2 regions of the Streptomyces sp. NPDC056580 genome follow, and region 2 is predicted to be linked to the other one. Evidence: predicted binding sites of a transcription regulator. Region 2 holds the regulator's gene; the other holds the start of a gene.

Region 1 (6,874 bases), on a different contig from region 2:
GTGCGAGAAGTGGCCGATGCGCAGATCGGGGCGGAGCTGGCGGAGCATGCGCGGGGCGAGGGCCAGGTGGTAGTCCTGGATGAGCACCGCGGCGCCCTCGGCCGCCTCCTGCGCCAGCGCCTCGGCGAACGCCCGGTTGTACGCCTGGTAGGAGGCCCACTGGCGGCGGAACTCCGCGTCGAGGACCGGCTCCAGCGGGGTCTGGTAGAGCATGTGGTGGACGAACCAGAGGACCGAGTTGGCGATGCCGTTGTAGGCGTCGTGGTGCACGGCCGCGTCGATGTCCAGCATCCGCACCCGCTGCCCGGCGGTGTCCTCGGCGGGCAGCAGGCCGCCGCCCGCCCGCCGTACCGCCTCCCGGTCGCCGTCGCCGAGCGCGGCGCAGACCCACACCGCGTTGGTGTCCGGCCCGATGGCCGACAGCCCCGAGACCAGCCCGCCCCCGCCCCGTCTGGCGCGCAGCGAGCCGTCCTCGAGCACCTCGTACGAAACCGGGCCGCGGTTGGACGCGACCAGCACCTCAGCAGCGTGCGTGGAAGACATGACTCTCAACCTAGCCCGGCCCGGAAACGCTCAAACGTACGCTCCGCCCGGGAAGGGGGCTGTATACAGCCGTTCTTCCGCGTCCGCCGCGCCGCCCGGCGCACCGCCCGCGCGGCCGCTCAGGCCACCCTGCGGTGCGCGTACTCCGCGATCTCCGCCATCGGCGGCCGCTCCTCGGTGTCCACCGGGTAGGTGCGCGGCTCGAACCCGTCCTCGCCCCGCTCGAACTGGGTGAGCGAGGGTCGCACCAGGTGGCCGCGGGCCAGCCGGAGCTGGGCGGTGCGGTAGATCGCCGCGGCCATCCGGCCGAGCGCCTGCCCGTCCTGGTGCCGGTGCCTGCGCACGCCCACGTCCACCTGGGCCAGCGCGTCCAGGCCCACCAGGTGCAGCGCGTCCACCAGCATGCCGAGCTCCACCCCGTAGCCCACCGGGAACGGAAGCTGCTCCAGCAGCGAGCGGCGGGCCGCGTACTCCCCGCCCAGCGGCTGCACGAAACCGGCGAGCTGCGGCCAGTGCATGTTCAGCAGCGGGCGGGCCATCAGCTCGGTGACCCGGCCGCCCTGCCCGGCGGCGCCCCCGAGCGGGCGGTCGTACATCGCCTTGACCAGGTCGACGTCCGGGTCGGTGAGCAGCGGGCCGACGATGCCGAGCACGAAGTCCGAGGAGAACTCCCGCAGGTCGGCGTCGACGAAGCAGACGATGTCCCCGCTCGTCGCCAGCAGCGAGCGCCACAGCACCTCGCCCTTGCCGGGGACGGCCGGTATGCGCGGCAGGAGGGCGTCGCGGTGCACCACCCGGGCGCCGGCCGCGGAGGCGACCTGGGCGGTGCGGTCGGTGGAGCCGGAGTCGACGACGACCAGTTCGTCGACCAGCGGGGCCCGGCGCATGAGGTCCCGGCGGACGGCGGCGACTATCTCGCCGACCGTCTCCTCCTCGTTGAGCGCGGGCAGGACGACGGAGACGGACAGTCCGGTGCGCTGCTTGGCGGCCAGGACTCCGTGCAGCGGACGGTCGGCCACGGACCAGGAGCGGGTGGCCAGCCAGCGCTCGACTTCTTCCAGCACGGTCTGCGGCTCCTCACTTTCGTGATCACACCTGACGGGAGTGATGCATCTCGCGGTTCGGACGACTATCTCAACTGTCCCGGCCGTCGGTTACAGTCTTGAACAACGCCGATGACCATCGCATGTCGGGGGTCGCCCGGCGTTCACAACCGAATACCGCTCATCCAGAGGGGCAGAGGGACACGGCCCGATGAAGCCCCGGCAACCCCCCTGAGCCGCACTCGTCATCGCGAGGCTCCCGGCCAGGGAAGGTGCCAAATCCGTCTCACGGCGAGATGCGTCGTGAGGAAGATGAGGAGAAAGGGCCTCGCCTCCATGGCTGTGCAGACAGTTGCAAGCACCAGCAATCCCGCCGTCGACCTCGGCCCCGCCGCTGCCCTGAGCTGTCGCGAGTGCGGCCACCGGGTACCCCTCGGACCTGTCTTCGCGTGCGAGGAGTGTTTCGGCCCGCTGGAGATCGCATACGACTTCTCCGGCTACGACGCCGAAGAGCTGCGCCGGCGCATCGAAGCGGGCCCCGCGAACATCTGGCGCTACGCGCCCCTGCTGCCCGTCCCCGCCGACGTGGCCGACAAGCCCAACATCAACCCGGGCTGGACCAAGCTCGTCAAGGCCGACAACCTGGCCCGCGAGCTGGGCGTCAGCGGCGGCCTGTACGTGAAGGACGACTCCGGCAACCCGACGCACTCCTTCAAGGACCGTGTCGTCGCCCAGGCCCTGGAGGCCGCGCGCGCCTTCGGCTTCACCACCCTGTCCTGCTCCTCCACCGGCAACCTGGCCGGCGCCGTCGGCGCCGCCGCCGCCCGGGCCGGCTTCCGCTCCTGCGTGTTCATCCCGCACGACCTGGAGCAGGGCAAGGTCGTCATGGCCGCGGTCTACGGCGGCGAACTCGTCGGCATCGAGGGCAACTACGACGACGTGAACCGCTTCTGCTCCGAGCTGATCGGCGACCCGGCCGGCGAGGGCTGGGGCTTCGTCAACGTCAACCTGCGGCCGTACTACGCCGAGGGCTCCAAGACGCTGGCGTACGAGATCTGCGAGCAGCTCGGCTGGCGGCTGCCGGACCAGATCGTGGTCCCGATCGCCTCCGGCTCCCAGCTCACCAAGATCGACAAGGGTCTGCGGGAGCTGATCGAGCTGGGCCTGGTCGAGGACCGTCCGTACAAGATCTTCGGCGCCCAGGCCGAGGGCTGCTCGCCGGTGTCGACCGCGTACAAGGCGGGCCACGACGTCGTGCGGCCGCAGAAGCCGAACACCATCGCCAAGTCCCTGGCCATCGGCAACCCGGCCGACGGGCCGTACGTCCTGGACATCGCGCGCCGCACCGGCGGAGCGGTGGAGGACGTGACGGACGAGGAGGTCGTGGACGCCATCAAGCTGCTGGCCCGCACCGAGGGCATCTTCGCGGAGACGGCGGGCGGCGTGACCGTCGGCGTCACCCGCAAGCTGCTCAAGGACGGGCTCCTGGACCCGGCGAAGACCACCGTCGTCCTCAACACCGGCGACGGCCTCAAGACCCTGGACGCGGTGGCCGGCACCGGCCTCACCGCCACCATCCGCCCGAACCTGGACTCCTTCCGAGAGGCTGGCCTCGCATGAGCGTGACCGTTCGCATCCCCACCATCCTGCGCACCTACACCGGCGGGCAGGCCGAGGTCGCGGCCGAGGGCGCGACCCTCGCCGAGGTCATCGAGAGCCTGGAGGAGAACCACACCGGGATCGCCGCCCGGGTGCTGGACGACCAGGGCAAGCTGCGCCGCTTCGTCAACGTGTACGTCAACGACGACGATGTCCGTTTCGAGCAGGGCCTGCAGACCGCCACGCCGGACGGCGCCGGCGTCTCGATCATTCCGGCCGTCGCCGGCGGCTGACCGAATGCCCGATCATTACCTTCGGTAACCCCAGTTGCCGATCGTTCATTGAATGGCCTCCACCGTGAGAGAAACGGAGGGGGCCATTCAGTGTGATTGAGCACGGTAGAGTTGGGGAACCTGCCCCCGGATCGTGGGCCGGGAACCTTGGATTCGCCGCGGTGCACCCGACAAGAAGCAGCCAAAGTGCGGGCTCTCTCTGCGGCTTTTGCGTATTTTATGGGGCCCGACTTGCCCTGAATTCGGGCGAATTCACGCTACATTCCGGACCGTTCGCGTCCATATTTCTCGTCCGATTGACCTGTTGCAGACGGCAGTTGGGCAGATACATTCAGCGGCGGTCGACGCGTTCCGGCGCACGCCCCCGGCCAATGGGGGGTGAGGTCTGACCCGGGTCCGCGAAGTGCGGATCTGTGCAAGGGCCAGTAATAGGGGAGTTAGGCATGGCTCAGGGCACCGTCAAGTGGTTCAACGCGGAGAAGGGGTACGGCTTCATCGCGGTCGACGGTGGTGCGGACGTATTCGTCCACTACAGCGCCATTCAGATGGACGGCTACCGCACCCTGGAAGAGGGCCAGCGGGTGGAGTTCGAGATCTCGCAGGGCCAGAAGGGCCCGCAGGCCGACATGGTTCGCCTCAGCGCCTGAACGTTTCTTGCACGAAGGGCCCGCACCTCGCACAGGGTGCGGGCCCTTCGCCGTGCCCGGCGCGCCCTCGCGCGCGCCGGGGCGGGGGGCGCCCGCGCGTCCGGGCCGCGCGCGCCCCCTTGTTCGCGGGGGCCGACAGTGCCCCGCAACCCCGAAGGCGCTTGCACTCGACCATGCCGAGTGCTAATCATTGGCGTTAGCACTCTGAAGGTGAGAGTGACAGTGAGGACCGGGTCGGTGAGGCCCGCAGGCCAAGTGGGGCAAGGAACCACGCGGCCGGCGAGCCGTCCGTCGCGGGCGCGGGCGCGGTCCGAAGGAATCACCCCCAGTCCTGGAGGGACCACTTCACATGGCCAAGATCATCGCGTTCGACGAGGAGGCGCGGCGCGGCCTCGAGCGCGGCATGAACCAGCTCGCGGACGCCGTCAAGGTGACGCTCGGCCCCAAGGGCCGCAACGTCGTCCTCGAGAAGAAGTGGGGCGCCCCCACGATCACCAACGATGGTGTCTCCATCGCCAAGGAGATCGAGCTCGAGGACCCGTACGAGAAGATCGGCGCCGAGCTGGTCAAGGAAGTCGCCAAGAAGACGGACGACGTCGCCGGCGACGGTACGACCACCGCGACCGTGCTCGCCCAGGCGCTGGTCCGCGAGGGCCTGCGCAACGTGGCCGCCGGCGCCAACCCGATGGCTCTGAAGCGCGGTATCGAGAAGGCCGTCGAGGCCGTCTCCGCCGCCCTGCTGGAGCAGGCGAAGGACGTCGAGACCAAGGAGCAGATCGCCTCCACCGCGTCCATCTCCGCCGCCGACACCCAGATCGGCGAGCTCATCGCCGAGGCCATGGACAAGGTCGGCAAGGAAGGCGTCATCACCGTCGAGGAGAGCAACACCTTCGGCCTGGAGCTCGAGCTCACCGAGGGCATGCGCTTCGACAAGGGCTACATCTCCGCCTACTTCGCGACCGACATGGAGCGCATGGAGGCGGTGCTCGAGGACCCGTACATCCTCATCGCCAACTCCAAGATCTCCTCGGTCAAGGACCTGCTCCCGCTCCTGGAGAAGGTCATGCAGTCGGGCAAGCCGCTGCTGATCATCGCCGAGGACGTCGAGGGCGAGGCCCTGTCGACCCTGGTGGTCAACAAGATCCGCGGCACCTTCAAGTCCGTCGCCGTCAAGGCCCCGGGCTTCGGCGACCGCCGCAAGGCCATGCTCGGCGACATCGCCATCCTCACGGGCGGCGAGGTCATCTCCGAGGAGGTCGGCCTCAAGCTGGAGAACGCGACCCTGGACCTCCTGGGCCGCGCCCGCAAGGTCGTCGTCACCAAGGACGAGACCACCATCGTGGACGGTGCCGGCTCCTCGGAGCAGGTGCAGGGCCGCGTGAACCAGATCCGCGCCGAGATCGAGAACAGCGACTCGGACTACGACCGCGAGAAGCTGCAGGAGCGCCTGGCGAAGCTCGCCGGCGGTGTCGCGGTCATCAAGGCCGGCGCCGCCACCGAGGTGGAGCTCAAGGAGCGCAAGCACCGCATCGAGGACGCCGTGCGCAACGCCAAGGCGGCCGTCGAGGAGGGCATCGTCGCCGGTGGTGGCGTGGCCCTGCTGCAGGCCTCCCAGGTCTTCGAGAAGCTGGAGCTCGAGGGTGACGAGGCGACCGGCGCCAACGCCGTGAAGCTCGCCCTGGAGGCCCCGCTCAAGCAGATCGCCGTCAACGGTGGTCTCGAGGGCGGCGTCGTCGTGGAGAAGGTCCGCAACCTGACCGTCGGCCACGGCCTGAACGCCGCGACCGGTGAGTACGTCGACATGATCGCCGAGGGCATCATCGACCCGGCGAAGGTGACGCGTTCCGCGCTGCAGAACGCCGCCTCCATCGCCGCGCTGTTCCTCACCACCGAGGCCGTCATCGCCGACAAGCCGGAGAAGGCCGCCGCGGCCGCTCCGGGCGGCATGCCGGGCGGTGACATGGACTTCTGATCCCGCGCGGATCGGCCTGTCCTTTCCGAGGGCGGCATCCCCTGCCACAGGCAGGGGATGCCGCCCTCGGGCGTGTCCTGGATCACAGCTCCGCTCGGCCGCCGGCGGAATGCGCCACCGCCTCTGGGAGGTTCCTTAAGGAGCTGCAACAATGCGTGCGCACATACCAATCGGTCAACCGAGTCGTCACCGAGGAGTCCCCACGTGACCGTCACGCCGCCCCCCGCCTCCCGCGCGGCCCAGATCCTCTCCCGCCCCATCACCCTGGGCGGTCTGACCGTCCCCAACCGCATCGTGATGGCGCCGATGACCCGGATGTTCTCCCCCGGCGGCGTCCCCGGCGAGGACGTGGTCTCCTACTACGCCCGGCGCGCCGCCGCCGGCGTCGGCCTGATCGTCACCGAGGGCACCTACGTCGGCCACGAGTCCGCAGGCGGCAGCAGCCGGGTGCCCCGGTTCCACGGCGAGGAGCAGCTCGCCGGCTGGGCGAAGGTCGCCGAGGCCGTGCACCAGGCGGGCGGCACCATCGTGCCGCAGCTCTGGCACATCGGCACCGTCCGCAAGCAGGGCCAGAACCCCCACCCGGACGCCCCTTCCCACGGCCCCTCCGGGCTGCGCGTGGACGGCACCGAGGACGCCACGCCCATGACCCAGGACGACATCGACGCCGTCATCGGCGCCTTCGCCCAGGCGGCGGCCGACGCCGAGCGCATCGGCTTCGACGGCGTGGAGATCCACGGCGCCCACGGCTACCTGCTCGACCAGTTCCTGTGGGAG
Region 2 (6,874 bases):
GCCCGTCCTGACCTCACTTGCCCTCCACCGGCCAGCAACTGGGGTCCTTCCTGCACCAGATGGTGCGCGTCACGGTCACCGTCACCGTCGGCTGCCCGCCCCACTGGGTGGGCGGCCGGTACGTCGGCCCCGGTGTGGCGTCGCAGTCGCCGAGCCCGCTGACCCGGAAGACCTGCCGGCCGCCGACCGTGCCCGTGAGGTCCCCGCGCACACAGGCCCCGTCGACGGCCCGGGTCACCTTCCCCTTGACGGTGATCTTCCGCCCGTCCTTGGTCTGTCCCTGGCAGTCGACGGAGACGACGGTGCTCTCCGTGGGCGAGGGCGAACTGCGGGACGCCCCGCCGCCCTTGCCGCCGTAGTCACCGGTGCAGGTGAGCCAGCTCACGTCCACGTGCCGCCGCTTCAGCTCGGCGGTCGCGGTGCTGTCGGTGGTGTACGCGGCCGAGGCCGAACTCAGGTCGCCCGGCTGACACGCCACCACCGTGCCCGCGCCCAGCAGCACGAGCCCCGCCACGCTCACGCGGCGCGCGGCCCGCGGCCGGCGCCGGATCCGCCTCGATACCCCCATGAAGGGCAGCGTGCCACCACCGTCCCCGGTGCGGAAGGGCGCTTACGGCCACTCACCCGTTCGGGCAGCGGCGGCCCCGCTCCCGTGCCGTCAGCCGCGCAGCAGGAGCCACTCCTGGAGTTCCACCAGGTTGCCCTCGGGGTCCTTGAGATGGGCCACCCGCATGCGGTCGGTCATCGGGGCCGGGCCGTGCAGCACGGTCGCGCCCCGTGCGGTGATCTCCGCGCAGTACGCGTCGAGGTCGTCCACGCGCAGCACGACCAGGGAGCGGTGGCCGGTGGCGGTCTCACCCGTCTCCGCGAGGACGCCGGCCATCATGGCGCGGTCCTGCAGCGCGATCCCGGCGGAGCCGGCGTGCGGCCTGAACTTCTCGTACGGTCCCTCGCCGGTGCCGGACTGCGGCCTGAGACCGAGGACTTCGCCGTAGAAGCGGTAACAGGCGGCGAAGTCGGTGACGAGGAGCCGGACTTGAGCGAGTTCCACGGTGTTCCCCCAGCGGTCAGGACCAGCGGCCGGTGCGGCCCAGCAGCAGGGCCGCGGCGGCGGTGCCGGCGGTGGACGTGCGCATCACCGTGGGCCCCAGCACGTACGGCTTGGCGCCCGCCTCCTCGAAGAGGGCCAGCTCGTCGCGGGCCACGCCTCCTTCGGGTCCCACGACCAGCACGATCTCGCCCCGCGCGGGGAGTTCGGCGGTGGCGAGGGGGGCGCTGTCGTGCTCGAAGTCGGAGTGGAGCACGGCGGCGAAGTCGGCCGCGGCGAGGAGGGCGGCGACCTGTCTGGTCGTCGCCGTGTCCGCGACCTCGGGGAAGCGCAGGCGGCGGGACTGCTTGCCGGCCTCGCGGGCGGTGGCCCGCCACTTGCCGAGGGCCTTCAGCCCGCGGTCGCCCCGCCACTGGGTGATGCAGCGGGCGGCCTGCCAGGGCACGATCGCGTCGACGCCGACCTCGGTCATGGTCTCGACGGCGAGTTCGCCCCGGTCGCCCTTGGGCAGGGCCTGGACGACGGTGATGCGCGGGGCCGGTTCGGGTTCCTCGGCCACCGTGCCCATGCGGACGATCAGCCGGTCCTTGCCCTCGGTGCCGGTCACCTCGCACACCGCGTACCGGCCGGCGCCGTCGGTGAGCACGACCTCCTCGCCGGCCTGGAGCCGCTTCACGGAGACGGCATGGCGTCCCTCGGGGCCGTCCAGGACGTAGTGACCGCCGTCCCCGGCCTCGAAGTGCCCGACGACGAACACGGGGGCGGTCATCGCGCGTCACCTCCGGCCGACAACGCTGTCCGGGCCTCGGCGAGTTCGGCGGCCAGCACCTCCACGAGCTGCCCGGCCGGCAGCTCCCGGGCCAGCCGGTGGCCCTGGCCCGCCCACAGCGCCATGCCCTGCGCGTCGCCGGCCTTGGCGGCGGCCCTGCGCAGCGGCGCCGTCACATGGTGGACCTCGGGGTAGGCGGCGGGGGCGTAGGGGCCGTGCTCGCGCAGGAAGCGGTTGACCAGGCCGCGCGCCGGGCGGCCGGAGAAGGCGCGGGTCAGTTCGGTGCGCGCGAACAGGGGGTTGGTCAGGGCCTGCTTGTACAGGTCGGGGGCGCCGGACTCCGGGGTGGCGAGGAACGCGGTGCCGAGCTGGGCGGCGCTCGCGCCCGCGGCGAGGACGGCGGCGATCTGGCCGCCGCGCATGATGCCGCCGGCGGCGACGACCGGTATGCGCACCGCCTCGCGGACCAGCGCGAGCAGTGACAGCAGTCCGAGCCCGGAGCCGTCGTTCTCGGGGACGTCCCGGTGGGTGCCCTGGTGTCCGCCTGCCTCCACGCCCTGCGCGATCACCGCGTCCGCCCCGGCCCGCTCGACCGCGCGCGCCTCCTCCGGGGTGGTGGCGGCGACCAGCGTGAACGTGCCGGCGCGGCGCAGGGAGTCGATGACCTCGCGGTCGGGGACCCCGAAGTGGAACGAGACCACCGGCACCGGGTTGTCGAGCAGTACGGCGAGCTTGGCGTCGTAGCCGTCGTCCCGGCCGCTGTCCGGGTCGCCCAGCTCGGTCTCGTACCAGGCGGCCTCACCGGCGAGCTGGTGGGTGTAGATCTCGACGGCGCCCGCGTCGAGGGGCGCGGCGCCGGCCGCTGCGGCGGAGCCGTTGCCCGCACCGGGGTACTCGGACTGCGGCACGAAGAGGTTCACGCCGAAGGGCCGTCCGGTGAGCCCGCGGAGCTGCTTGATCTCCTGGTACATGCCGTCGGCGGTCTTGTACCCGGCGGCGAGGAACCCGAGCCCGCCCGCCTCGGACACGGCCGCCGCGAGCTCGGGCACGGAAACCCCGCCCGCCATCGGAGCCTGCACGATCGGCCGGGGGAAGAGATCGGTCAGCGCGGAGGACATGCCCGCATGTTGTCACGTCCTGGGGGGAGCTCCGAATCGGGTCTTCCTCCCTGGCACATGCCACTTTCCACCGGCCCCCGAGCCGGGTGGCGGGTGCGCGAAGGGCAGGGTCCGGGGCGGAGCTCCCTGGCGGGGTCCGAGCGGCGGGGCCCCTTGCCCTCAGCGCGAGGGGCGGAGCCCTCGGCACCCGGACAAGGGGCGGAGCCCTCAGCGCCCGTTGAACGCGTCCTTCAGCCGTGAGAAGAGGCCTTGCTGACCCGGCTGGAACTGCCCCTGGGGCCGCTCCTCGCCGCGCAGCTTCGCCAGCTCGCGCAGCACCCTCTCCTGCTCGGGGTCCAGCTTGGTCGGGGTGGTGACCTCGACGTGGACGATCAGGTCGCCCCGGCCGCCGCCGCGCAGATGCGTGACGCCCCGGTTGTGCAGCGGGATCGACTGGCCGGACTGGGTGCCCGGGCGGATGTCGACCTCCTCCATGCCGTCCAGCGTCTCCAGCGGGACCTTGGTGCCGAGGGCCGCCGCGGTCATCGGGATGGTGACCGTGCAGTGCAGGTCGTCGCCGCGCCGCTGGAAGGTCTGGTGCGGCAGCTCGTGGATCTCGACGTAGAGGTCGCCGGCCGGACCGCCGCCGGGGCCGACCTCGCCCTCGCCGGCGAGCTGGATCCGGGTGCCGTTGTCGACACCGGCCGGGATCTTGACGGTGAGGGTGCGGCGCGAGCGCACCCGGCCGTCGCCCGCGCACTCCGGGCACGGGGTCGGCACGACCGTGCCGAAGCCCTGGCACTGGGGGCAGGGGCGGGAGGTCATGACCTGGCCCAGGAAGGACCGGGTGACCTGCGACACCTCGCCGCGGCCGCGGCACATGTCACACGTCTGGGCGGTCGTGCCCGGGGCCGCGCCCTCGCCGTTGCAGGTGTTGCAGACGACCGCGGTGTCGACCTGGATGTCCTTGGTCGTGCCGAAGGCCGCCTCGTCCAGCTCGACGTCGATCCGGATCATCGCGTCCTGGCCGCGCCGGGTGCGCGAGCGGGGCCCGCGCTGCGACGCCGTGCCGAAGAACGCGTCCATGATGTCGGAGAAGTTGCCGAAGCCGCCGGCGCCGAAGCCGCCCGCGCCGCCGCCGCCCGCCTGCGAGAGCGGATCGCCGCCGAGGTCGTAGACCTGCTTCTTCTGCGGGTCCGACAGCACCTCGTAAGCGGCGTTGATCTCCTTGAACCGCTCCTGGGTCTTCGGGTCGGGGTTGACGTCCGGGTGCAGCTCGCGCGCGAGCCGCCGGAACGCCTTCTTGATCTCATCCTGCGACGCGTCGCGGCGCACGCCGAGAACGGCGTAGTAGTCCGTGGCCACTTACGACTCCGCCAGGATCTGTCCGACGTACCGTGCCACTGCGCGTACCGCTCCCATCGTTCCCGGGTAGTCCATGCGGGTCGGTCCGACCACGCCGAGCTTGGCAACCGCCTCGCCGCCCGAACCGTAGCCGACCGACACGACGGACGTGGAGTTGAGTCCCTCGTGGGCGTTCTCGTGCCCGATGCGCACCATCACGCCCGGATCCTTCGCCTCGCCGAGGAGCTTGAGAAGCACGACCTGCTCCTCGAGGGCCTCCAGGACGGGCCGGATCATGAGGGGAAAGTCATGTCCGAAGCGGGTGAGATTGGCGGTGCCGCCGATCATCAGCCGCTCCTCGTTCTCCTCGACCAGTGTCTCCAGCAGTGTGGAGAGCACTGTGGAGACCGTACCGCGATCCTCGGGCTCGAAGGCCTCCGGAAGGTCCTCGACCAGGCGCGGCACGTCGGTGAACCGGCGGCCCGCGACCCGGCTGTTGAGCCTTGCCCTGAGGTCCGCGAGGGCCGTCTCCCCGAACGGCGCCGGGCAGTCCACCATCCGCTGCTCGACCCGGCCGGTGTCCGTGATCAGCACGAGCATCACGCGCGCGGGGGCGAGCGAGAGGAGTTCCACGTGCCGCACGGTGGAGCGGGTCAGGGACGGGTACTGCACGACGGCGACCTGCCGGGTGAGCTGCGCGAGCAGCCGCACCGTGCGCGCGACGACGTCGTCGAGGTCGACGGCGCCCTCCAGGAAGTTCTGGATCGCCCGCCGCTCGGGCCCGCTCATCGGCTTGACGCCCGCGAGCTTGTCCACGAACAGCCGGTACCCCTTGTCGGTGGGGATACGGCCGGCGCTGGTGTGCGGCTGGGCGATGTAGCCCTCTTCCTCGAGGGCGGCCATGTCGTTGCGCACGGTCGCCGGGGACACACCGAGGCTGTGCCGTTCGGTGAGCGCCTTGGAGCCGACCGGCTCCTCGGTGCCCACGTAGTCCTGGACGATGGCGCGCAGCACCTGAAGTCTGCGTTCACTCAGCATCCGCGCGCACCTCCAGCATGTCTTCCGCGGCCTTTCGGGTCGTCCCCCTGGCACTCTGCGTGTCCGAGTGCCAGCGTTCCCCGGCCAGTGTACGGCCGTGGGGTACTCACTGGGCAAGGTCGGTCCCGCCGCACCCCGTCCTGCCGTTAGCGTCGCGTCATGACCGTGACTTGGGAAGAGCTGGGATGGGAGCGGCTGGCCGACGGGGTCGGCCGGTGCCGGCTGCCCGGCTGGGACTGCACCTCGGGCCTGGTGCTCGGGGCGGGTACGGCGCTGATGGTGGACGCCGGGTCGAGCCTCGCCGAGGGCACGCGGCTGCGGGAGCAAGCCCAGCGGCTCGCGGGCCACCGTGTGACCCATCTCGCGCTCACCCACCCCCATTTCGACCACGTCTTCGGCGCGGCCGCCCTGGCCGGGGCCGAGGTGTACGCGGCGGTGGGCGCGGACGCGGCGCTGACGCACGAGCGCGAGGAGCTGCGCCTGGACGCGGTCAGGAACGGCCTGCCGCCCGCGGACGCCGACGAGGCGGTGGACGCGCTGGCGCCGCCCCGGCACCTGGTCTCCGGGGAGTGGACGCTCGACCTCGGCGACGGGCGGCAGGCGCTGCTGGCCAACGTGGGTCCCGGCCACACGGCCCACGATCTGGCGGTGCTGGTGCCGGGCGCCCCGGAGGTCGTCTTCTGCGGCGACCTGGTGGAGGAGTCGGGCGAACCGCAGGCGGGCCCGGACGCGGTGCCGGGCCGCTGGCCGGACGCGCTCGACCGTCTGCTGTCCCTGGGCGGCGAGGACGCGCTGTACGTACCCGGTCACGGAGCGGTGGTGGACGCGGACTTCGTGCGGCGCCAGCGAGACGTGCTGGCGGCGCGTTTCGGCGTGTCATGAGCACAGAGCCGCCGGTTCTCCTATCGTCATCCGAATGCGCCAGTACTCCGCCGATCTGACCCCGTCCTGGAAGAAGCCCCGGCCCGTGCCGGAGGTCGCGGCGGAGCCGGGCCTGGTGGTGGAGGAGCCCGGCACCGGGTTCTGCGGGGCGGTGATCCGCTGCGAGGCGGGCACCGTGACGCTGGAGGACCGCTTCGGCAAGCACCGGGTGTTCCCGCTGGAGCCGCGCGGATTCCTGTTGGAGGGCAGGGCGGTGACCCTGGTCCGGCCGCCGTCGGGGCCGGCGCGGCCCACCCGCACGGCGTCCGGTTCGGTGGCCGTTCCCGGCGCACGCGCGCGCGTGGCCCGCGCCGGCCGCATCTACGTCGAGGGCCGTCACGACGCCGAGCTGGTCGAGAAGGTGTGGGGCGACGACCTGCGCATCGAGGGCGTGGTGGTGGAGTACCTGGAGGGCGTGGACGACCTGCCGTCGATCGTCGCGGAGTTCGCGCCGGGCCCGGACGCGCGCCTCGGCGTCCTGGTGGACCACCTGGTGCCGGGCAGCAAGGAGTGGCGCATCGCCGAGTCGGTGACGAGCGAGCACGCGCTGGTCGTCGGCCACCCGTACATCGACGTCTGGGAGGCGGTGAAACCGGCCTCGCTGGGCATCCGGGCCTGGCCCCGCGTCCCGCGCGGCCAGGACTGGAAGACGGGCGT

Evidence for each region. The regulator HrcA, encoded in region 2, represses chaperone genes, less so after heat shock. The targets are predictions, from matches to a motif close to TTNGCACTCNGNNNNNCNGAGTGCNAA.
Region 1: the regulator HrcA is predicted to act here: its motif matches at 4,286-4,312, upstream of groL (chaperonin GroEL).

What each region holds. Positions count from the first base shown of each region.
Region 1 covers NZ_JBHTVE010000014.1:127,971-134,844, reverse strand. Annotated here, with positions in the region: gene ACFQ9Z_RS29060 (trehalose-6-phosphate synthase) at 1-543, opposite strand, end outside; gene ACFQ9Z_RS29055 (glucosyl-3-phosphoglycerate synthase) at 663-1,607, opposite strand; SAM riboswitch class I at 1,765-1,905, shown strand; gene thrC (threonine synthase) at 1,923-3,206, shown strand; gene ACFQ9Z_RS29045 (ubiquitin-like small modifier protein 1) at 3,203-3,478, shown strand; gene ACFQ9Z_RS29040 (cold-shock protein) at 3,922-4,125, shown strand; gene groL (chaperonin GroEL) at 4,475-6,097, shown strand; gene ACFQ9Z_RS29030 (NADH:flavin oxidoreductase) at 6,302-6,874, shown strand, end outside.
Region 2 covers NZ_JBHTVE010000002.1:212,943-219,816, reverse strand. Annotated here, with positions in the region: gene ACFQ9Z_RS04695 (hypothetical protein) at 14-568, opposite strand; gene ACFQ9Z_RS04690 (VOC family protein) at 659-1,051, opposite strand; gene ACFQ9Z_RS04685 (16S rRNA (uracil(1498)-N(3))-methyltransferase) at 1,068-1,817, opposite strand; gene ACFQ9Z_RS04680 (nitronate monooxygenase) at 1,814-2,935, opposite strand; gene dnaJ (molecular chaperone DnaJ) at 3,143-4,279, opposite strand; gene hrcA (heat-inducible transcriptional repressor HrcA) at 4,280-5,296, opposite strand; gene ACFQ9Z_RS04665 (MBL fold metallo-hydrolase) at 5,456-6,178, shown strand; gene ACFQ9Z_RS04660 (DUF3097 domain-containing protein) at 6,213-6,874, shown strand, end outside.